4 regions of the Hoeflea sp. CAU 1731 genome follow, and region 3 is predicted to be linked to each of the others. Evidence: predicted binding sites of a transcription regulator. Region 3 holds the regulator's gene; each other region holds the start of a gene.
What was found. Region 3 encodes HrcA, which represses chaperone genes, less so after heat shock. Its sites were predicted from a motif close to GTTAGCACTCNCNNNNNGNGAGTGCTAAC; they were not measured.
Positions count from the first base shown of each region.

Region 1 (5,802 bases), on a different contig from region 3:
CTCGGCGTCCAGGTGCATCTGGTTGGTCAAGGCCTCCAGACTGTCGAACTTTTCTTCCCCGCGCAGCCAGGAGACGAAGGAGACGCTGCAGGTCTCGCCGTAAAGGTCGCCCTCGAAATCGAACAGATATGTTTCGAGCAGAAGCGCGCCGTCTTCATCAACGGTGGGCCTGCGTCCGAAACTCGCGACCCCGTCGAACAATTCGCCTCCGGAACGACGGAACCGAACCGCATAGACGCCCGGCTTCAGCATCGCGTGATCCGGCATGCGCATGTTGGCCGTCGGAAATCCGAGCGTCCGGCCAAGTTTCCTACCGTCCACGATTTCCTCTTCCACCGTGTAGTGGTAGCCGAGAAGTCCCGACGCCTCGGCGACCCGGCCTTCGGAGAGAAGCTGGCGGATCCGGCTTGAGGAGACGACTTCGCCGTTCTCGTCCCTGAACGATTCCACCTCTGTGACGCCAAAGCCGAAACGCTTCCCCGCTTCGCGCAAATAGTCCGGCGTTCCCGCCCGCGCCTTGCCGAAGTGAAAATTGAAGCCGGTGACCGCATGGGTGAGGCTGAAACCGCCCACCAGGATGTCCTTGATGAAATCGGCGGCTTCCAGGGCGGCGAACGCGCGGTCGAAAGGCATCTCGACGACGGCGGCGAAACCCAGCCTTTCTATCAGATGCGCCTTGAGCGGCGCGGGCGTCAACCGGAAGACCGGATTGTCCGGCTTGAAGACGGTTTTTGGATGCGGTTCGAAGGTCAGAACGATAGCCGGCGCATTTTTTCTGGACGCGATCTCGAGCGTTTCCCCGAGAACCGCCTGGTGGCCGCGATGGAGTCCGTCGAAATTTCCTATGGCGACGACGCCGCCTTTCAGGGAAGGCGGCAGGTCGGTCGTCGATTGGGTTCGAACGAACGCTGTCATGCTTACCTCAAGCGCGGCATCCAGCCCACCGGCGTCATGCGATGTTCGGCGAGAAACGTATCGAGCGCGGTTTCGTCAATCACGCCTGTCCGGGAGTAGATCGCCGCGTGTATTCCAAGCGCAATGTATATGACGTCGAGCCCGTAATCATGCGCCCCCTTGATATCAGTCGGCATGCCGTCGCCAATGGCGACCACGCGCCTGGGATCGACAACACCCTTGACGGTTGTCGCCGTTTCCAGCGCCGCCTCGTAAATCGGCCTGTGCGGCTTTCCGGAAATTCTCGTGGCGCCGCCCATTTTCTCATAGAGCGCCGCGATCGCTCCGGCGCAGGGCACCAGCTTGTGACCGCGCTCGACCACAATATCCGGGTTGGCGCACACGAACGGCAGATCCCTGGCTTTAGCCTGTTCGAGCATCGGGAGGTAATCTTCCGCCCGTTCGTTCTCATCGTCCCGCAAGCCTGCGCAGACGACGGCGTCCGCCTCTTCAATCTCGACGCAGGAGACATCAAGACCGTCGAGCAGGCTCTGGTTCCAGTCAGCGCCGACGAAATGAATGTTCTTCGGACCGTCCTCGATCAGCGCCCGCGTCACGTCGCCCGACGTGACGATTGCATCGTAGCTGTCCGCGCCAACGCCGAGCCCGGCGATCTGCAGGCTGACATCCGCGCTGAGCCGCGGCGAATTCGTAATGAGGATGACGGATCCGCCCTCGATCCGGAAGTTGCGAAGCGCCTCGGCGGCGGGCTGGAACGCCTCGACGCCATTGTGCAGGACTCCCCAGACGTCGCACAAAACCACATCATATTGGCCTTTGATGTCAGCCAGGCGATCGATTTTTGCCACCATGAATACTATTGCCTTCAGGACGTCCGGAACTCTTTTTCGCGCCTCGACCTTGCGCACGGCGCGGGCAAGGCAGACATTGACCAGCAGCGGCGAGAATACAAGTCCCCGCCGACAAATTAATTAACCGCGATCGGGGATTTGCTGTTGACCCCGACCGGAGCACCGCGCTATCCGGCGGCCCAGGCGACGCCGGTACAAAGACTCGCAACCGCGATCTGAAAAAGCGGCGCCAAAATCCTTGACACCCGGCGATATCGATCTTATGTCCCCTGCAAATTAGCACTCGCTTCCGGTGAGTGCTAATTTTAAAGAGCCGGACACCCAAGTCCGCATCTGTAACCTATTGAGGGCAAAGACGATGACAGACGTCAATTTCCGTCCACTGCATGACCGTGTGGTCGTGCGTCGCGTAGAGTCTGAAGAAAAGACTGCTGGCGGCATCATTATTCCCGACACAGCCAAAGAAAAGCCGTCCGAAGGCGAAATCGTCGCAGTCGGCTCCGGCGCGCGCGACGACGCTGGCGCCATCATCCAGATGGACGTCAAGGTCGGCGACCGCATCCTGTTCGGCAAATGGTCGGGCACCGAAATCAAGCTCAATGGCGAAGACCTTCTGATCATGAAGGAAAGCGACATCATGGGCGTAGTCGGCTAACCCCGCACACAAGTCAACAAATCCACTTCTGAACGAGGGCCACGAGGCCCGGAAATGAGGAAACATGTCAGCTAAAGAAGTCAAATTCAGCCGCGACGCACGCGAGAAGATGCTGCGTGGCGTCGACATTCTCGCAGACGCTGTGAAGGTGACGCTCGGCCCGAAAGGCCGCAACGTGGTCATCGACAAGTCGTTCGGCGCTCCGCGGATCACCAAGGACGGCGTGACCGTCGCCAAGGAAATCGAACTGGAAGACAAGTTCGAAAACATGGGCGCACAGATGGTGCGCGAAGTCGCCTCCAAGACCAATGACGAAGCCGGTGACGGAACCACCACGGCGACCGTACTGGCCCAGGCGATTGTCCGCGAAGGCGCAAAGGCCGTCGCCGCCGGCATGAACCCGATGGACCTGAAGCGCGGTATCGACCTCGCAGTCACCGACGTCGTTGCAGACCTTCTCAGAAGGGCAAAGCCAATCAACACGTCGGAAGAAGTCGCACAGGTCGGCACGATCTCGGCCAATGGCGAAAAGCAGATTGGCGATGACATTGCAGCCGCTATGCAGAAGGTCGGCAATGAAGGCGTCATCACTGTCGAGGAAGCCAAGACCGCCGAAACCGAACTTGAAGTCGTCGAAGGCATGCAGTTCGACCGCGGCTACCTTTCTCCCTATTTCGTCACCAATGCCGAAAAGATGGTCGCCGAGCTGGAAGACTGCTACATCCTGCTTCACGAAAAGAAGCTCTCGAACCTGCAGGCCATGCTTCCGATCCTCGAATCGGTCGTCCAGTCCTCAAAGCCGCTCCTTATCATTGCTGAAGATGTCGAAGGTGAAGCCCTCGCCACCCTCGTCGTCAACAAGCTGCGCGGCGGCCTCAAGATCGCTGCTGTCAAGGCTCCGGGCTTCGGCGACCGCCGCAAGGCCATGCTTGAAGACATCGCTATCCTGACCGGCGGTCAGGTCATCTCCGAAGATGTCGGCATCAAGCTCGAAAACGTCACGCTCGACATGCTCGGCACTGCCAAGCGCATCTCGATCACCAAGGAAAACACGACGATCGTCGACGGCGCAGGCAAGAAGGCCGAAATCGAAGGCCGTGTCGCCCAGATCAAGGCGCAGATCGAAGAAACCACTTCTGACTACGATCGCGAAAAGCTGCAGGAACGTCTAGCGAAGCTCGCCGGCGGCGTTGCTGTGATCCGCGTTGGCGGCGCAACCGAAATCGAAGTAAAGGAAAAGAAGGACCGCGTCGACGACGCACTGAACGCAACCCGCGCGGCCGTTCAGGAAGGCATCGTGCCGGGTGGCGGCGTTGCGCTCCTTCGCGCTTCCGCGAACCTCAAGACCAAGGGCGCAAACGACGATCAGGACGCCGGCATCAATATCGTACGCCGCGCCCTGCAGACACCGGCCCGTCAGATCGTCGCCAATGCAGGTGACGAAGCATCGGTTGTTGCAGGCAAGATCCTGGAAAAGAACGACGACAATTTCGGCTACAACGCCCAGACGGGCGAGTATGGCGACATGATCCAGATGGGCATCGTCGATCCGGTCAAGGTCGTTCGCACCGCTCTGCAGGATGCAGCATCGGTCGCCGGTCTCCTCGTCACCACCGAAGCCATGGTCGCTGAGATTCCGAAGAAGGAATCGGCGGCTCCGGCAATGCCCGGCGGCGACATGGGCGGCATGGGCGGCATGGGCTTCTAAGCCAGCGCTCTTCGCACAGACTATCGGAAAGGCGGCTTTCGGGCCGCCTTTTCTTTTTTAGGTTTTACATCACCAGTTGCGCGGACAGTTCTTCAGTTCGTAGGTCCAGGTGTATATGCGCTGGTTCGTGGCGTAGTACCACTCGTCCCATTTCGGCGGCCGGTGGGTTGTCGTGATGTCGAGTATCCTCACATCCGGTCCGCAGATCTTGATCACCTCGTAGCGGCATGCCTGCTCCGTGCGACCCCAGGACGACTGCGTGCAGGTGATGCGGGCGTCCGTTCCCCAGCGCTTGACGCCAACCGGCATGACGCTGGCCCAGAATCCCATTGTGAATATGAGCGGCGCGATTATCAGCAGGCGCAGGATTCTCATCGGGATCTCCTTGGATTGAGCTTCGTCTGCGTCCCGACCATAGTGACACTTTCGCCGCTCTTGCGAAAGGGCGTCACAACTCCCGCCCGCGCAATCGCGCGGACAGGAGGATTTTCATGCCTAGCGCCTCATGAACGCGGCGGAATATTCAGGGCCTTTTCGCTGGCCGGCCGCGCAAGACAGCGATCGAGCCAGGCGCCGACATTGACGAGTTCGTCGAGCTTGAGCGCCTCGCCGGCTTCGTAGAAACCGCCCAGCGTCCTGACCCAGGGGAAAGAGGCGATGTCGGCGATCGAATAGTCGTCTCCGACAAGCCATTCGCGGCCTTCGAGCCGCCCTTCCAGAACCTCCAGAAGACGGCGCGATTCCTTGCCGTAGCGTTCCGTGGGATAATCGTCCTTCAGCTTGCCGGCCATGAATTTGAAAAAGTGTCCGTACTGACCGAACATCGGTCCAACGCCAGCCATCTGGAAGAACACCCATTGCAGACATTCGTAGCGGCCTTGCGGATCGGCGGGCATGAGCTTTCCGGATTTTTCGGCCAGATAGACGAGTATGGCGCCTGATTCGAACAGCCCGATCGCGTCGCCGCCCGGCCCCGCCGGATCTATCATCGCCGGGATCTTGCCATTCGGATTGAGGGCCAGGAATTCCGGCGTCTTCTGGTCGTCCTTGAGGATATTGATCAAATGCGCCTCGTAGGGCAGTCCCGTTTCCTCAAGCGCCGCCGACACCTTGATCCCGTTCGGGGTGGCGAAGGAGTAAAGCTGGATGGCGTCAGGCTTTGATGGTGGAAAGAGCTTCGTGATTGGGAAGTCGTTCAAAGCAGTCATTTATGGATCCTGTCTTCGGTAATTCTGATTGAGGAAGGCGATTGCCTTCAATATCGTTCGACGCCGTCCACCATCAAGAAAACAATCTTCGATAATTGGCTCTGTTTAGTGAACAATCTGTAGAATATTTCCCGTCTGTCCCGACATGATTGAATTTCTATAATGCGGCCATCGACACACTTTGGAGGGATCAATGTCAAACGCCGCAACCTTATTGATAGGACGCATTCTCCTGTCAGCAATCTTTATCCTGTCCGGACTCAGCAAGCTCGGCGACCCCGCTGGCACTGCCGGATACATGACCAGCCTGGGGCTTCCGCTTGCCAGCATCGGCGTCTGGATCGTCATTCTGGTCGAGGTCCTCGGCGGGATCGCGGTTCTTGTCGGCTTCATGACCAAGCCGGCCGCATGGGCCCTGGCGCTGTTCTGCATCGCCTCCGCTCTGCTTGCGCATTCGAACATCGG
Region 1 is NZ_JBDQQS010000010.1:60,008-65,809, forward strand. Features, by position in the region: gene AAFN47_RS16725 (bifunctional riboflavin kinase/FAD synthetase) at 1-915, opposite strand, end outside; gene AAFN47_RS16730 (TIGR01459 family HAD-type hydrolase) at 918-1,766, opposite strand; gene groES (co-chaperone GroES) at 2,125-2,421, shown strand; gene groL (chaperonin GroEL) at 2,486-4,129, shown strand; gene AAFN47_RS16745 (hypothetical protein) at 4,199-4,504, opposite strand; gene AAFN47_RS16750 (glutathione S-transferase N-terminal domain-containing protein) at 4,633-5,337, opposite strand; gene AAFN47_RS16755 (DoxX family protein) at 5,531-5,802, shown strand, end outside.
Region 1: groES (co-chaperone GroES) is a predicted target of HrcA. The motif match lies at 2,042-2,070, and genes of this name have one in related genera.

Region 2 (5,802 bases), on a different contig from region 3:
ATCTTTCAGCGACTGGGCCCGTTGCGGCGTCTTGTCGAACTTCATCTCCGGCGATTCCTTGAGGAAAAACAGCCGCTCCATATAGTCGTTTGAGTGGCCGAGTTCCTCGGTCATCTCGCCGCGCATTTTCTCGGCAAGCAGGTCAAGACCCCAGTCGTCCAGAACATGCGAATGCAGCTGATACTGATGCGCTGCGGTGAGTTCCATCGCCAGCGCTTTTTGAAGATTTGCGATCGTCTCTTTCGATTTTGCCATTGTCTGCTCCCTTGGTCTGGATCATGAACCTTTGTATCGCTTTCAATCCGGAAGTGACATTGATCCCGGTCAACCGAAGATCAGCGACTGGTGCGCGGCGGCGCCCGCCATCGCTCCGTCGCCCACGGCGAGCGCCACCGAGCCCGCCATGCGGGCTGCGTCGCCACAGGCGAAGACGCCGTCGACGGATGTCTTCTTCATCTCGTCGACGGTGATGACCGGGCCGGTCATGCCCTTCCCGATCGCGCAGCCGAGCTCTTCGGCGACAGTGCTCGTCATCTGCGTCTTCGGCACGGTGAACAGACCGGCGAGCTCGATCACCCGGCCGTCTTCAAGCCGGATATCGGCGTCATCGCCGACGATCTCAGAAACCCCTGTCGTTTCGATCACGACGTTGCGCCGTTTAAGGCTCGCGATCTGGTCCTCGTCGGGATCGATGACGCCGTTCGTAAACAGGATCGTGCTGCCCCAGTCGGAGACGACCTCGGCCTGGTGAACCGACATCGGATGGCTTGCAAGAACTCCAATTGTTCCACTTTCGAGCTCGTAACCATGACAATAGGGACAGTGGAACACCGCCCTGCCCCAGCGCTCGGCAAGCCCCGGCACGTCGGGCAATGCGTCGCTTACGCCGGTCGCCAGCACAACGCGGCGACCGACATGCCTTTCACCATCCTCCATACGGATTTCAAACCCGTCTTGCTTGCCACCCGCCGAAACCGCGTTCCCTTCAACCCACACGACATACGGATAGGCGAGCAACTGCGTTTTCGCCACTTCCGCGATCTCGCCCGGAGGCGTCCCGTCGCGGCTCAGGAACCCGTGGGCATGGGACGCAAACCGGTTTCGGCGCAGCCCTGAATCGATGACGAGGACATTCCTGCGCGCCCGCGCGATCTGAAGCGCCGCTGACTGGCCCGCAAAGCCGCCGCCAACGACGATGGCGTCATAAAGCATGGGTGAACTCCCTGTTTCGCTGAAACATCCGCGTGAAAAATGAAAATTATAACGTAACTCTAACTATTACGTGATGGCAATCATTTCAACCGCGGTCACAACGATAATCCGTATTCAGACGAAGTTGAGCGCTTTTGCGGCTTCGACAAGCGCAGCATTGTCGGGAGCAAGCGATCCGTCGGACAACAGAAAGGTGTCCTCGAAACCGATCCGCGTCGACAGCCCCCTCTCCCATGCCATGTCGACACATGGCCAGACACTCTGTCCCTGGCCAGGAAGCAAAACCGGAAGATTGCAGCCGGCCTTTTCCAACATCGAGATGACGGCGGCCGCCTCGGTCTTTGCCTCGACCCCTTCGACATCCGGCATCTCGACCAGCACGCGCAGACATGTGTCGAAATCGATCTCGTCGACAAACCGTCGGGCGTCTTGTGTGCTCCACAGGCCGGCTTCGATACCCACGCCCATGCCTGTCAGCAACGCAATCACATCGGGCGCGTCTTCTTCGTTGAGATTAACTGAGGCGTAGTTCGGTTTCACCGTCCAGTTTTGCATGTCGTCATGGCGAGCCCGTCCTCCGGGCGCAATCCAAGCGCCCGTGCCGACGCCGATCGGCATGTCCGGAACAATGGCGCGGACCGCTTCAAGCGTCTGCCTGACGGCGTCGGGCTCAAGCGTCTCCGCCCCGTCGGACGCGCGGACGTGAATATGAAGCTCGTCCGCGCCCGCCGCGCGAACGCTGGACGCGTCGCGAACGAGTTCGGTAATCGTCAGCGGAACCGCGATATGGTGGTCTTTCTTCCAGCCGCCATTGAGACAGGCCTGCAGCATCGACGCGCCCTTTCGATCTGGCCTGCATTCTTCAAGCCAATCAGTGTATCAGGTATTCCCCGTCGACATTGCGCATTTCCGATGGTTTGATCAATCGCTGATGTGCGACGGTGACCGAATGAAGCGGCCCTTCGATCTCCTCTTCCCAGAAGGCCAGAAATTTCTTGAGAATCGGAAACTTCGGGAAGACATCGTACTCCTGCCAGATGAACTCCTGGACCACCGAAAGGTGATCGGGCAAGCGGTAATAAATCTGCGCCGTTGTCAGACCATAGCCCTCGATCTGCTTCTGGAATCCGTCACTGACCTGCATGAATCATCTCCGTAAGAGTTGGCGATAAGCGCATTGCGCCACAGCAAACATTCATGTGTCAAGAAGGACTCCGCTTTCCCTCAACAAATTCAATATCATAGCAGCCTCGCCACAGGAGTGCTGCCATGCGCGCTGGCACTCTTTCACAAAGAGTGCCAAAAAAAGTTAGCGCCCTCTTGAACTTGTCTCAAAAATCCACCAAATCACGCGAACGCAGGCCGCGCAACGGCTGCGTTTCTTGCACATTTTCAGACATTTGGAGGAAGCTTCATGAAGTTCCGACCCTTACATGACCGAGTCGTCGTCCGGCGTATCGAAGCGGACGCGAAAACCGCAGGCGGCATCATCATTCCCGACACCGCAAAGGAAAAACCGCACCAGGGCGAAATCCTGGCTACAGGCCCCGGCGCCCGCAATGAAAAGGGCGACGTCGTCGCCCTCGACGTAAAGCCCGGCGATATCGTGCTGTTTGGCAAATGGTCCGGCACGGAAATTCGCATTGATGGCGAAGACCTTCTCATCATGAAGGAGAGCGACATCATGGGCGTCGTTCTCGAAACTGCAACCCGGCAAAAAGCAGCCTGAGGAACAGAACAATGAGTGCTAAAGACGTCAAATTCTCGCAGGAAGCACGCGAAAAGATGCTTCGCGGCGTCGACACGCTGGCCAACGCCGTAAAGGTGACGCTGGGCCCGAAAGGCCGAAACGTCGTCATCGAAAAATCGTTCGGCGCGCCGCGCATCACCAAGGACGGCGTGACCGTTGCAAAGGAAATCGAGCTCGAAGACAAGTTCGAGAACATGGGCGCGCGCATGGTGCGCGAAGTCGCATCCAGGCAGAACGACCAGGCGGGCGACGGAACCACCACCGCCACCCTGCTCGCCCAGGCAATCCTGAAGGAAGGCGCCAAGGCGGTCGCCGCAGGCATGAACCCCATGGATCTGAAGCGCGGCATCGACCTCGCCGTTCAGACCGTCGTCGCAGATCTGAAAGGCAACGCCCGAAAGGTCACCTCCAACAGCGAAATCGAGCAGGTCGGCACGATTTCCGCCAATGGCGACAGCCAGATCGGCAAGATGATCGCCTCCGCCATGGAGAAGGTCGGTCATGAAGGCGTTATCACCGTCGAGGAGGCAAAGACCGCTGAAACCGAACTCGACGTCGTCGAAGGCATGCAGTTCGACCGCGGCTATCTCTCGCCCTATTTCGTCACGAACGCCGAGAAGATGCGGGCTGAACTTGAAGACCCCTATATCCTGATCCACGAGAAGAAGCTGTCGAACCTGCAGTCCCTGCTGCCGGTCCTCGAAGCCGTCGCCCAGTCCGGCAAACCTCTGCTCATCGTCGCCGAAGACGTCGAAGGCGAAGCGCTCGCCACTCTCGTCGTCAACAAGCTGCGCGGTGGACTGAAGATCGCCGCTGTCAAGGCGCCAGGCTTCGGCGACCGTCGCAAGGCCATGCTGCAGGATATCGCCATCCTGACCGGCGGACAGGTCGTGTCCGAAGACCTCGGCGTCAAGCTTGAAAACGTCACGCTCGATATGCTGGGGACTGCCCGCAAGATCTCGATCGAGAAGGAAAACACCACAATCGTCGACGGCGCCGGCGCAAAGGCCGACATCGAAGGCCGGGTCAACCAGATCAAGGCCCAGATCGAGGAAACCACCTCCGACTACGACCGCGAAAAACTGCAGGAACGCCTGGCGAAACTCGCAGGCGGCGTCGCCGTGATCCGCGTCGGCGGGGCCACCGAGATCGAAGTCAAGGAAAAGAAGGACCGGGTCGACGACGCCATGCATGCGACCCGCGCGGCCGTCGAGGAAGGCGTCCTGCCGGGCGGCGGTATCGCGCTGCTGCGCGCGGCCGCAAAGCTCGAGGCTCTCGAAGGCGACAATGACGACCAGAAGGTCGGCATCAACATCGTGCGTCGCGCGATCCAGTGGCCGGCCCGCCAGATCGCAATCAACGCCGGTTCCGACGGCTCGGTCATCGTCGGCAAGGTGCTGGAGCGCGACGGCTACAATGAAGGATGGGACGCCAAGACCGGTCAGTTCACCGACATGGTCAAGGCCGGCATTATCGACCCGGCGAAGGTGGTCCGCACCGCTCTCGAAGATGCGGCGTCCGTGGCCGGTCTTCTCGTGACGACCGAGGCGATGGTCGCCGAACTGCCAAAGAAGAACGCAGCCCCGGCAATGCCCGGCGGCGGCATGGATTACTGACGCAGCCTGCGCGAGACTGCGGAAAACATCAGGCGCCGGGACAATATCCCGGCGCCCTTTTCATACCCGGAATTCCGCAAAACCCGACTGAAAATCCCATTTAATGAGATTGCAGTTCAGTCATGTTGTGTGTTTTCACATTCCAGTTATACTTCCCGTGTTCGGAGACCTCGACGTCTCCGCAACAACGGGAGGAAAATCATGAAACTGCAATCAACAAGCGACCTGTCGCGGCGTTCGTTTCTGAAAACAGGCGCCCTTGCGGGCGGCGCAACCGTGGCCGGCGCGCTCGCCGCGCCACATGTGGCTTCAGCGCAAGCCAACGGCACGACCTGGAAGATCCAGACCTCATGGCCCGGAGGCGTCGGCCTTCAGGTATTCAAGGACTGGGCGGGAACAATCGTCGAGAAGACCGGCGGAGAACTCGCCTTCGAGCCGTTTGGCGCCAATGACGTCGTCGGCGATTTCCAGTTGTACGACGCCGTCAAGAACGGTGTACTTCAGGCGGTCAATCCGTTCACGATCTACGCGCAAGGGATCATCCCTGCGGCGGTGTTCCTGTCCTCTTATCCTCTGGGACTGCGAAATCCGCACGAATACGACGTGTTCTATTACGGTCTGGGCGGCCTCGAAATGGCCCGCGACCTCTATGCCAGACAGGGCATGTATTTCGTGGGTCCGGTTCATCACGGGCCGAATATCATCCACTCGAAGGTGCCCATCCGCTCGATCGACGACTTCCGCGGCCGCAAGATGCGGGTGCCGGGCGGCATGGTCGCCGAAGTGTTCCAGGGCATCGGCGCGAAGACGACCGTGCTCCCCGGCTCGGAAATCTTCCCGGCGCTGGAAAAGGGCACGATTGATGTGGCCGACTATGTCGGACCGGCCGTCAACTATGCGCTCGGCTTCAGCCAGGTGACGGACTACATCTCCATGGGACCGCCCGGCTTCATGTCGCTTTACCAGCCGGTCGACATCATGGACATCACCGTCGGCATGGACGCCTGGAACGCGCTCTCTCCGGAAATGAAACAATTCATTGAAATGGAGACAAAGTCCTATTCCATCGAACATCACGCAAAGATCCAGAAGGCGGACCAGGAAGCCTGGGCCAAGTTCGAGGCGGACGGCACGGAAGTCACGCGTCTGACCCAGGACGACGTGGAGCTGATGACGGAGGTGGCCGTCCCGATCTGGTTCAAATACGCCAACAAGGACAAGGAC
Region 2 is NZ_JBDQQS010000004.1:318,006-323,807, reverse strand. Features, by position in the region: gene AAFN47_RS09570 (bacterioferritin) at 1-255, opposite strand, end outside; gene AAFN47_RS09565 (NAD(P)/FAD-dependent oxidoreductase) at 325-1,212, opposite strand; gene AAFN47_RS09560 (3-keto-5-aminohexanoate cleavage protein) at 1,327-2,043, opposite strand; gene AAFN47_RS09555 (usg protein) at 2,084-2,356, opposite strand; gene AAFN47_RS09550 (co-chaperone GroES) at 2,627-2,941, shown strand; gene groL (chaperonin GroEL) at 2,953-4,578, shown strand; gene AAFN47_RS09540 (substrate-binding domain-containing protein) at 4,780-5,802, shown strand, end outside.
Region 2: AAFN47_RS09550 (co-chaperone GroES) is a predicted target of HrcA. The motif match lies at 2,488-2,516, and genes of this name have one in related genera.

Region 3 (5,802 bases):
AGAAGGCGGCCCGCGTCTCCGGCGCAAACATGTTGCGGCCAGCAAGCCGCGCGGCTTCAAGAATCATGGGAAGGGTTCGTCTGGATCATGGGATGCAGATAGTGATCCGCCTGACCAAATCAAGCGCAAAGAAAACAGGTCGCGCGATCGCGAATTCCCAAAACCCCGGTCATCGGCTTTTCAAAGGCGGCAAACCCGGCTAGATCACTCTCGTCATCAACGGGCGACACAATCGAACCAACAACATGAGGGACTGACCGCATGAGTGATCTGGATGTTCTTTGCATCGGAAACGCAATCGTCGACATCATCGCAAGATGCGAGGACTCGTTTCTGATCAAAAACGAGATCACAAAAGCGGCCATGAACCTGATCGACGCCGAACGGGCTGAACTGCTCTACAGCCGCATGGGGCCGGCCATCGAAGCCTCGGGCGGCAGCGCAGGAAACACGGCCGCCGGCGTCGCGAGCTTCGGCGGCAAGGCCGCGTTCTTCGGCAAGGTCGCCGACGATCACCTTGGCGGCATCTATCGGCACGACATCCGCTCGCAAGGCGTGGTGTTCGGTACAAAAGCCCTCGAAGAATATCCGCCAACGGCCCGTTCCATGATTTTCGTGACCCCGGACGGCGAACGGTCCATGAACACCTATCTGGGCGCCTGCGTGGAGCTCGGCCCGGAGGACGTGGAGACGGATATCGTCGCGGCCGCAAAGGTCAGCTATTTCGAAGGTTACCTTTGGGATCCGCCGCGCGCCAAGGAAGCAATCGTGTTGTGCGCGAAGATCGCGCACGAAAATGGCCGCGAAATGTCGATGACGCTGTCAGATCCATTCTGCGTCGATCGTTATCGCGACGAATTCCTGGATCTAATGCGCGGCGGCACTGTCGACATCGTGTTCGCCAACGAGCATGAAGCGATTTCGCTGTATCAGACGGCTTCACTGGAAACCGCGATTGACCTGCTGGCGCAGGATTGCAGCCTCGCCGTCGTCACACGAGGCGAGAATGGCTCCATCGTCGCCAGGAAGGACGAGCGGATCATCATTCCAGCCATCGAGATCAATGAGCTTGTCGACACGACAGGCGCTGGAGATCTCTACGCCGCCGGCTTTCTCTACGGCTACACCAATGGTCGGACGCTGGAAGATTGCGGACATCTCGGAAGTCTCGCCGCCGGTCTGGTAATCCAGCAGATTGGGCCTCGGCCCATGCTCTCGCTGAGACAGGCGGCGATCGATCGGGGGCTTGCAGACGGCGCATCGACGGACACGCGCGACCAAGCGTGACAGGCCCGGGCTTTTTGGCCTTTCCGACTATTCCTGATCGCCGGCTTCCGCGCTAGCGGCTTCGGTCTGTTTGGGGCCGCCTTTGGCGACGCCTACCATGGCGGGCCGCAACACGCGCTCGCCAATCACGTAGCCGTCCTGAACCACGTCGACGACCGTGTTGTTGGGCACGTTCGGATCAGGCACCTCGAACATGGCCTGGTGAAAATTCGGATCGAATTTCTCGCCCTTCGGCGCAAGCTTCTTAACGCCGTGGCGCTCCAGGGCCGACAGCATCGAACGCTCTGTCATTTCGACGCCTTCGATCAGCGTCTTCAGGCCAGCCTCGCCAGCCTCTCGTGCTTCGGCGGGTATGGCGTCGAGGGCGCGACGCAGATTATCAGACACACTGAGCATGTCGCGCGCGAAACCGGATACGGAATAAGACTTGGCGTCCTTGACGTCTCGAGCCGTGCGGCGACGCAGATTGTCCATCTCCGCAGCCATGCGCAAATATTTGTCTTTCCATTCGTCGGCTTCGGCGGCAAGAATCTCCAGCGGCCCCATCGGATCGGCGGATTCGCCATTGCCGGCGTCCTGTTCGACGACTTCATCCTGCGGCGCAGAGTCGTTGGCGGCGTCCTGTTCGGGCACAGTCTTACCTTCGTCGTCAATACCGGGTTTATTCGTCTCATCGGTCATGACGTGACTTGTCCTTCTTTCTTATTTTCGATGTCGTGACGCATATCGAGGTTTCGCGACAAAAAATCAAGGGACGAAACCACCCGAATCGCGGCTTGAAAGCCTGGACGGGGGCCATGCTCTCTGTCTTGCGCGGAGGCCTAGCGAATCATTCTCGACACAACCTGCGCGGTGTAGTCAACCATCGGGACGATGCGGGAATAGTTGAGCCGCGTCGGACCGATGACGCCGACCGCGCCGACGATACGGTCATCACTGTCGCGATAGGGCGCAACCACAAGGGAAGAGCCGGAAAGGGAAAACAGCTTGTTCTCCGAACCGATAAAGATGCGGACGCCGGAACCGGCCTCCGCAAGGTCGAGCAATTCGATCAACCCGTCCTTTTTCTCCAGATCATCGAAGAGCATGCGCAACTTGTCGATCTCCTCGATGTCTCGCATGGTGTCGAGCAAGTTGGCGCGGCCGCGCACGATCAGACGTGCCGGCTGACCTTCCGACGAACCCGACCATACGGCGACTCCCTTCTCGACGAGGTCGCGGGACAGCGCATCCAGTTCGTCGGCGACCGTCTGCTTGAGGCGATGCAACTTCCCGCGCAACTCGGGCAGGGTATGGCCGGCCAGGTGTGCGTTGAGAAAATTGGCCGCCTCGACGAGCTGGGACGCCGTGACGCCGACAGGCAATTCGATGATCCGGTTCTCGACCTGGTCGCCCTCGCCGACAATGACGACAAGGGCGCGCGCAGCGTCCAGCCTGACGAACTCGATATGACGCACGATGGCGTCGCTCTTGTTGGCGATCACCAGCCCGGCGCCGCGCGAAAGACCAGAAAGCAACTGACTCGCCTCGGTCAGAAGCGTTTCCACCGAGTGATCGCGGTTGCCGCCGCGCACCTGGCGTTCAATCATGTCGCGCTCTTCGGCTGAAAGGTCGCCTGTCTCCATGAACGCGTCGACGAAGAATCTCAAACCCTGCTGGGTCGGAAGGCGTCCGGCGCTCACATGCGGCGCATAGATCAGTCCAAGCTCCTCGAGATCGCTCATCACATTACGGATCGATGCGGGCGACAATGGATGGACGAGGATGCGCGAAAGGCTCCTCGAGCCTACCGGCTCGCCGGACTCCAGATACGTCTCCACCAGACGGCGGAATATTTCACGCATCCGCTCGTCATGCGGCATGGCGTTGGAGAGATCGAAATTTGCCATATTACTCATGCGAACCCCGTGACCGGCCATTTCCGGACGCTGTCTATCGATCAAGCTACAGCCCGTTCCACCCTTTCGATCAGGCCGCTGACGACCGGAAAATATACATTTGTTATATCACTATATAGGTGTTTTTCTTTGCTTGCATACACAAGGGGCGTTACATAGCAACAGAAACAGTAAGTCGTTCCAAGGGAGTTGAAAGATGCGGCCATCAGGCAGGAAGCCCGACCAGATGCGGGACGTCTCTTTTGAAAGAGGCTATTCCAAACACGCTGAAGGCTCTTGCCTGGTCAGGTTCGGCGATACGCATGTGTTGTGCACTGCGAGCCTCGAAGAACGGGTTCCGCCATGGCTGCGCAACGCAGGTCGCGGATGGGTTACGGCGGAATACGGTATGCTGCCGCGGGCGACAGGCGAACGCATGCGCCGTGAAGCGAGCGCTGGCAAACAGAGCGGTCGCACGCAGGAAATCCAGCGACTGATCGGCCGGTCGCTTCGCGCCATTACGGATCTGGAAGCGCTGGGAGAGCGACAGATTTCCATCGATTGTGACGTTATCCAGGCCGACGGGGGAACCCGCACCGCATCAATCACCGGAGCCTGGATTGCGCTGTACGACTGTCTGAAGTGGATGGAAAAGCGCCAGATGGTGAAGGCGGAAAAGGTTCTAAAGGATCACGTCGCCGCGATTTCCTGCGGCATTTTTCTGAATCAATCGGTGCTCGATCTCGACTATGCCGAAGATTCGTCTGCTGAGACGGACGCCAATTTCGTCATGACTGGCGCGGGCGGCATCGTGGAAATACAGGGAACGGCGGAAGGCGCGCCGTTCAGCCAGGACGAATTCCAGGCGATGCTCGATCTCGCCAAAGCCGGTATTTCAAATCTTGTCGAATTGCAAAAACAAACCATCGGATAACAACAGGCCATGACAGCCATCTCCGGCATTCTTGAGACAGTCCTATATGTTCGAAACCTCAACGCAGCGGAAATATTTTACGGGAACATTATCGGCCTTGAAAAGGAAGTGCGGGTCGGCAATCGCCATGTGTTCTTCCGTTGCGGCCATGGCATGCTCCTGATTTTCAATCCGGAAGAAACGGTAAAACCTCCGACCAGCTCCAAGACGCCGGTTCCCCCGCATGGCGCCCATGGCGAGGGGCACGTCTGTTTCAGCGTGCCGGGCGATGAACTTGACGCCATCAAGGACATGCTGGAAGGCAACGAAGTTTATATCGAGGCGGATTTCCGCTGGCCCAATGGCGCCCGTTCGATCTATATCCGAGACCCGGCTGGCAACAGTGTGGAATTCGCCGAGCCGCGCCTGTGGGATTTTGAAAAGTAGTCCGTTGCGCAAACTCACCGAAAGAAAACTCGTGATCGCGAGCCATAATCAGGGCAAGGTGCGCGAATTGCGAGCGCTCATGGATCCGCTTGGCTATGAAGTGGCGACGGCCGCCGATCTCGATCTCGACGAGCCCGAGGAAACCGGCGCCACCTTTGAAGCCAATGCTGAGCTGAAAGCGCTGGCCGCCGCAAAGGTCGCCAAAAGGCCTGCACTTGCGGATGATTCCGGCCTGTCCGTGGACGCCCTCAATGGCGATCCCGGGATCTATTCCGCTCGCTGGGCAGGACCGGACAAGAACTTCCGGCTGGCGATGCAGAAAGTCACGGAGCGGCTTGCCGGACTGCCGCCGGAGAAACGCTCCGCGCAGTTCGTGTCGGTCATCTGTCTCGCCTGGCCTGACGGCCATGCCGAGTTCTTCCGTGGCGAGGTTAAGGGAACGCTGACGGAAAGTCCTGTCGGCGACGGCGGGTTCGGATACGATCCGATCTTTGTTCCGGAAGGGCATGCGCGTACTTTTGGCGAGATGGGCGCTGAGGAAAAACAGGCGCTCTCGCACCGGACCCGCGCCTTCGCCCAGTTTGCCGACCAGTGTCTCGTTAAAACTGGACCCTGACTGTGCAGCCCCGTGATCCTGCCGAACCGGGATTCGGCGTCTATGTGCATTGGCCCTTCTGTGCAGCCAAATGCCCCTACTGCGATTTCAACTCCCATGTCCGGCACGGAGGGATCGACCAGGATCGCTACGTCCTAGCATTTGCGCGCGAAATCCGGCGCATGCTGGAACTGACAGGTCCACGCGCGGCGACCAGTGTGTTTTTCGGCGGCGGCACGCCGTCTTTGATGGGACCGGCCACTGTTCAGGCGGTTCTCGACCTGATCGACGCCGCCTGGCCGTTCGTCGACGGGGCAGAAATAACCCTTGAAGCCAACCCGTCCAGCGTCGACGCACAGAATTTTCGCGGATATCGCAGCGCTGGCGTCAATCGCGTTTCGCTCGGCATTCAGGCGTTGAACGATCCGGACCTACGATCGCTTGGGCGGTTGCACGATGTCGCTGAGGCCCTGCGCGCAATCGAGCTTTCCAGGGAACTGTTTCCACGCATGTCCTTCGACCTCATCTACGCCCGACCCGGCCAGACAGTGGAGGCGTGGGAACGTGAACTTAATCAGGCGATGTCCTACGCGGTCGATCATCTGTCCCTGTACCAGCTTACCATCGAACGCGGCACACGTTTTTTCGATCTGCACAAGGCCGGCAAACTCGTCGTGCCCGAC
Region 3 is NZ_JBDQQS010000017.1:9,964-15,765, forward strand. Features, by position in the region: gene AAFN47_RS22325 (sulfate transporter family protein) at 1-67, opposite strand, end outside; gene AAFN47_RS22330 (adenosine kinase) at 262-1,287, shown strand; gene grpE (nucleotide exchange factor GrpE) at 1,315-1,968, opposite strand; gene hrcA (heat-inducible transcriptional repressor HrcA) at 2,109-3,185, opposite strand; gene rph (ribonuclease PH) at 3,382-4,098, shown strand; gene AAFN47_RS22350 (VOC family protein) at 4,108-4,524, shown strand; gene rdgB (RdgB/HAM1 family non-canonical purine NTP pyrophosphatase) at 4,529-5,140, shown strand; gene hemW (radical SAM family heme chaperone HemW) at 5,143-5,802, shown strand, end outside.

Region 4 (5,802 bases), on a different contig from region 3:
CCTGTCAAAGCCGCGACAGCGGACCCTGCAAGAATTCCTATCTTGGCACCGTTCAATATTTCCGGTGGGAAGGCAAGGCCGGCGATAAACAACGACATGGTGAAGCCAATTCCCGTCAAGAACGCACCAGCCGCCACGAAAGGCCAATTCAATCCGGTCCCCAGAACAGCCAAACCTGACCGCACAGCAAGCCAGCTGAAGATAAAAACGCCAACAGGTTTTCCCAGAACCAAACCGGCAAAAATAGCGTGGGACACGGGCTGTCCGAATTCTGCTGCCTTGATCGCCACTCCGGCATTCGCGAGCGCAAAAATCGGCATCACTGCAAACGCCACCCAAGGATGCAACATCAACTCCAGTCGTTCGACTGGAGAGAGCGATTCCTCGAGAGCTCGCCCGGCTTGCCTGAGATCGTGCCGGTCAGCTGTGTCTCCGCTCCAGTGCTCACCTCCGGGGTATGCAAGAACACGGCCAAGGATGCCACGAAGGCGTACGTCGGTAACCCATACGCGCGTCGGCGCCATCAATCCCAAAACAACGCCCGAAATTGTCGCGTGTACGCCTGAAGCATCGAAGCATAACCAAATTATGAAACCGAGTATGAAATACATCGGTATGCTTCGGATACCGATGCGTGCTGAAATTACTACAATACCGAGCCCCAGAATACTAAGTCCTAATGCAGACCAATTCAACGGTTCGCCGTAGCCAACTGCCACCGCAAGGATCGCTCCCACATCGTCGAAGATCGCTAATGACAGCAGAAACAGACGTAGTGCAGGTGGTATTCGGGATCCGAAAAGTACAAGGCAACCAATCACGAAGGCGGTATCGGTGGCCATCACGGTCCCCCATCCGTTCATTTCGGGTTGACCCACCGTGAACGCAAGATAAATAGCCACGGGAACAAACATCCCACCCAAAGCCCCAGCGAAAGGCAATGCCGCCCTTCTTGCATGACGCAGTTCTCCGAGAACAAGCTCCCTTTTAAGCTCCAAGGAAATGACGAAGAAGAAGATCGTCATCAACCCATCGTTGATCCAGTGCCGTAGCGTGCGGCTGAAATCCACCGCACCGAAATGGAGGCCGATCGGCGTCTCCCAGAACGCAAGGAATTGGGTTGATCAGGCCGAGTTTGCTAGGACCAGTGCCAGAAGCAACGCAAGCAGCAACAATCCCCCAGCGGCAGCTTCAATCTTGAGAAACCTTAAAAGCGGTTTGGTGATCCGATCTGCCAACTCCTGCGGGAGATCATCCCTATCACTTTGCTCCGCCATATCAGTCGCTTACTCCGTACTTCCAGACTAAAAATGTTGTCTATGTGCCTACAGAATCTTCTGAATATTTTGATAGGATTGGTTATTTACTGCAGGAAGGCGATCCGTTCCCGCGAACCCATGTCTAATTGTTGACCTGGCGGACCCTCCAACTTCCGGTACTTAGTTTGAGTAACTGAAAGCTGATTACGGACGGAATCTCAAAATCCGCTAGCCAGGCGTTTTCAATGGCGTTGATAGCATCTGGGTGCGATACCGACTTATATTGCGCCAATCGTCATTGCCACGACAAATATTACCACTGCGAGCAATATGACGCCGTAGAGAAGTATCTCTAACCGATGTAGTTTTGTTGTTCCGGGATTATATAACATATAGCTGTCGAGAACGACGCCGGTCGCCAGGTACACCTGGTCCTCGGCAGTAAACTCCGCCTGCATCTGCGGGTATTCCTTGGCAATTGCGACCCTCCCTTGTCTGTTGTACGATATATTGTTCGCGAGCAAGCCTATCTCCCGAGACGCTTAACCTTTCTGGCGCTTTGGACAGCATTTACGGCGACTTCCTCACGTAGATAGTCTCCGCAAAAATGACCATTCTCGGTTACCTCCCAGATCCCATTTCTGTTTCTGATCTGGAATGGGTCGGACGGTGGCGCCTGAGCGGGAGCGGTCTCCCGTATTCTCGGAACTGACCAGACCCGATCCACAACACTTGCATGTGAAGAAATGAGAGATTGCAGAATTTGCTTGTATGCCAGCACTCGTAGTTCAAGGGTCCTGGACTTGGTGCGCTGATACGCGATACGTTCCAATATTGGAGTACTTTCGGCGCGTACGGTCATACCTTCATTTTCGGCACGTTCAATCTGTTCTGCATCTGACGGATCAGTCTCAGCCGGGCTTGCGACTATTTCGCAACCCTTGATAGCAATTATTGGGGTTTTCATGAGGATGCCTCTCAGGCTTTCGCCAAAATCAATCGGCGAATATCAGGAAAATACCTGATGCCTTGTATATGGTGTCCTGCAATAATTTTTGGTAGTAGGAACAAGAACTATATTGTGTTTACATCCGAACAGACGCATGCAGATCTGAGCAGGGGGACCATGTTGATTTCCACTGAGAACTGACCCGGTATTTTCACCGAGAATTGACCCGCCTTTTGTGTATGGAAGGGCGGTTATGCCGCGGTCAAGATTTTGCTTTTCTCCCTTCTTTTTCGATCTGGTTTGCGGTGCTGTTTTTGAAGCGGAAACTTTCGTTTCCGGTTTCAAGGATATGACAGTGGTGGGTGAGCCGATCGAGCAACGCGGTGGTCATCTTGGCATCACCAAAGACGGCAGCCCATTCACTGAAGCTCAGGTTCGTGGTGATGATGACGCTGGTGCGATCGTAGAGCTTGCTCAGAAGGTGGAAGAGCAGAGCTCCCCCTGATGCACTGAACGGCAGGTATCCCAGTTCGTCGAGGATGACGAGATCGGAATGGACGAGCCGATTGGCGATCTGTCCCGCCTTGCCCTGGGCTTTTTCCTGTTCCAACGCATTGACGAGTTCGACGGTAGAGAAGAAGCGAACGCGCTTGCGGTGATGTTCGATAGCCTGGCCACGTTGCAGGTGTCTCGATCTACGGAGCGACGCTTATTGCGATGTTCTCGTTTTCGGCTCTCTTCAACATCGTCGACAGCGGAAGGTGGACAGGTCTGTTACGCCGTCTTGACCACTCGGGGATCTACATGAAAATCGCTGGAACCTACACGCCTTTTGTCCTCCTGTCAGGGGTTCAAGCGACCGGGCTTCTAGCAAGCGTTTGGGGCGCTGCGAACATTGGTTCAATCCTGAAAATGCTCGCGCCCGGGAGTTTCCGATGGTTCACGCTGACGCTTTATCTTACTATGGGATGGGCTGTTTTGTTCGCCGGTGGTCCGATACTTGCAGAGCTTCCCTGGGCGGTTTTGTTGCCAATGATTGCCGGAGGCGTCGTCTACACTGCGGGTGTGGGATTTCATTTGTCTGCGCGATTGCCGTTCCAAAACACGATTTGGCACGTCTTTGTGTTGGTAGGCAGTATTCTGTTTTTCATTGCCGTCGCAGTCTTGATCGCCAACTTGCCAATAAATGGCTAGGTCAGTGCCCATAAGCGAAATGCCGGATGACGGCTTTGCACTTATTCGTTTGAAAAAGCCAGAGTTTTGATTGTTCTGGATGGTGGGTCCCGCTGGTGCAGCCTGCCGATTCATGCGTCAATCTATCCCGTACTTTTCGACGTCAAGACGCCGATCGCCGAGGGGCTATGAAAGTGACGCATTCCAGCAAACCCTCGCCGCAGGGTATCTCGCCTCCATCCACCGCCAGCTAACCGACGGTCGCCTGAAACCTGTTGGCACTCTGGTATCGAGAGTGCCAGTTTATTCGTTCAGAGCCATTGTAAACAAGTCGCGTACTCCCCAATTCGAAGACAGGATATTTTCTTTATTTATTTGGAGGAGACCAAGATGAAATTCAGACCACTACATGACCGCCTACTCGTTCGACGCGTGAGTGAAGAGGAAAAGACCTCAGGCGGCATCATTATTCCCGACACTGCCCGGGAAAAGCCAATGGAGGGCGAAATCGTCGCCGTCGGCGATGGAGCGCGCGATGACAAAGGCAATCCGGTCCCGCTCGATGTAAAGCCAGGCGACCGCATCCTTTTCGGCAAGTGGTCAGGCACTGAAATCAAGATCGACGGGGAGGAACTGCTCATCATGAAGGAAAGCGACGTGATGGGTGTTGTTCTACTCTCCAACAAAGCAAGGAAAGCAGCCTGAAACTCAGGATTATCAGGCGCTCTTGCAGTTTCAATTTACAGGGATAAAAGCTCATGTCTGCCAAGGACGTAAAATTTTCCACCGACGCGCGGGACCGCATGCTCAGGGGTGTCGACATCCTCGCCAATGCGGTGAAGGTTACGCTGGGTCCGAAAGGCCGCAACGTCGTGCTCGAAAAGTCGTATGGCGCACCGCGCATCACCAAGGATGGCGTAACCGTCGCCAAGGAGATCGAACTCGAAGACAAGTTCGAGAATATGGGCGCCCAGATGGTGCGAGAAGTCGCCTCCAAGACGAGCGATATTGCCGGTGACGGAACGACGACCGCAACCGTGCTGGCGCAGTCGATCGTCAAGGAAGGCACCAAGGCGGTGGCCGCCGGCATGAACCCGATGGATCTCAAGCGAGGCATCGATTTGGCGGTCAAGGAAGTTATCGCGAGTCTGATTAAAAAAGCGAACAGGATCAAGACATCGGCTGAAATTTCGCAGGTCGGTACGATTTCGGCCAACGGCGATACGGCGATCGGAGAAATGATTGCACAGGCCATGCAGAAGGTCGGAAACGAAGGCGTCATCACGATCGAGGAAGCCAAGACGGCCGAGACCGAACTGGATGTTGTCGAGGGCATGCAGTTCGATCGTGGATATCTGTCGCCTTACTTCGTGACCAATGTCGAAAAAATGATCGCGGAACTCGAAGACCCCTACATATTGCTCCACGAGAAGAAGCTCTCCAATCTCCAGGCAATGTTGCCGATCATCGAAGCCGTCATCCAGGCGTCACGGCCGCTGCTGATCATCGCCGAAGATGTCGAAGGCGAAGCCTTGGCGACGCTGGTTGTCAATAAGCTGCGCGGTGGACTGAAGATCGCCGCAGTCAAGGCTCCGGGCTTCGGCGATCGCCGCAAGGCCATGCTGGAAGATATCGCCATTCTGACCGGGGGGCAGGTGATTTCCGAGGATATCGGCATCAAGCTGGAGAATGTCACGCTCGACATGCTTGGCAACGCCAAGAAGGTTTCCATAAACAAGGAAAACACCACGATCGTCGACGGAGCGGGCAAGAAGAAAGAAATCGAAGAGAGGGTTCATCAGATCAGGAACCAGATCGAGGACACCACCTCCGACTATGACCGCGAAAAGCTGCAGGAACGCCTGGCCAAGCTTGCCGGCGGTGTTGCGGTAATCCGGATCGGCGGAGCGACGGAGATCGAGGTAAAGGAAAGGAAGGACCGTGTCGACGACGCGCTGAACGCGACCCGTGCGGCCGTTGAGGAAGGCATCGTTCCCGGCGGCGGAACCGCATTGTTGCGCGCTTCGAAGAAGATCACCGCCAAGGGCGAAAACGACGATCAGGAAGCGGGAATCAACATCGTGCGCCGCGCACTGCAGACGCCGCTGCGCCAGATTGCGGCCAATGCCGGAGCCGAAGCCTCGATCGTTGCCGGCAGGGTGATGGATTCCAAGTCGTCTTCCTTCGGATACAACGCCCAGACCGGCGTATACGGAGACATGATCGAAATGGGTATTGTCGATCCGGTGAAGGTCGTTCGCACCGCACTCCAGGATGCTGCCTCGATCGCTGGCCTGCTCATCACGACCGAAGCCATGATTGCCGAAATTCCCCGGAAGGAATCGGCAGGCGCCGGTATGCCCGACATGGGCGGCATGGGCGGCATGATGTAATCACGCTGGTCCAGCCGGATCATGGTAA
Region 4 is NZ_JBDQQS010000035.1:909-6,710, reverse strand. Features, by position in the region: partial or broken gene nhaA (Na+/H+ antiporter NhaA) at 1-1,277, opposite strand, end outside; gene AAFN47_RS27610 (hypothetical protein) at 1,538-1,783, opposite strand; partial or broken gene AAFN47_RS27605 (ATP-binding protein) at 2,471-2,881, opposite strand; partial or broken gene trhA (PAQR family membrane homeostasis protein TrhA) at 2,896-3,402, shown strand; gene AAFN47_RS27595 (co-chaperone GroES) at 3,772-4,086, shown strand; gene groL (chaperonin GroEL) at 4,140-5,774, shown strand.
Region 4: AAFN47_RS27595 (co-chaperone GroES) is a predicted target of HrcA. The motif match lies at 3,656-3,684, and genes of this name have one in related genera.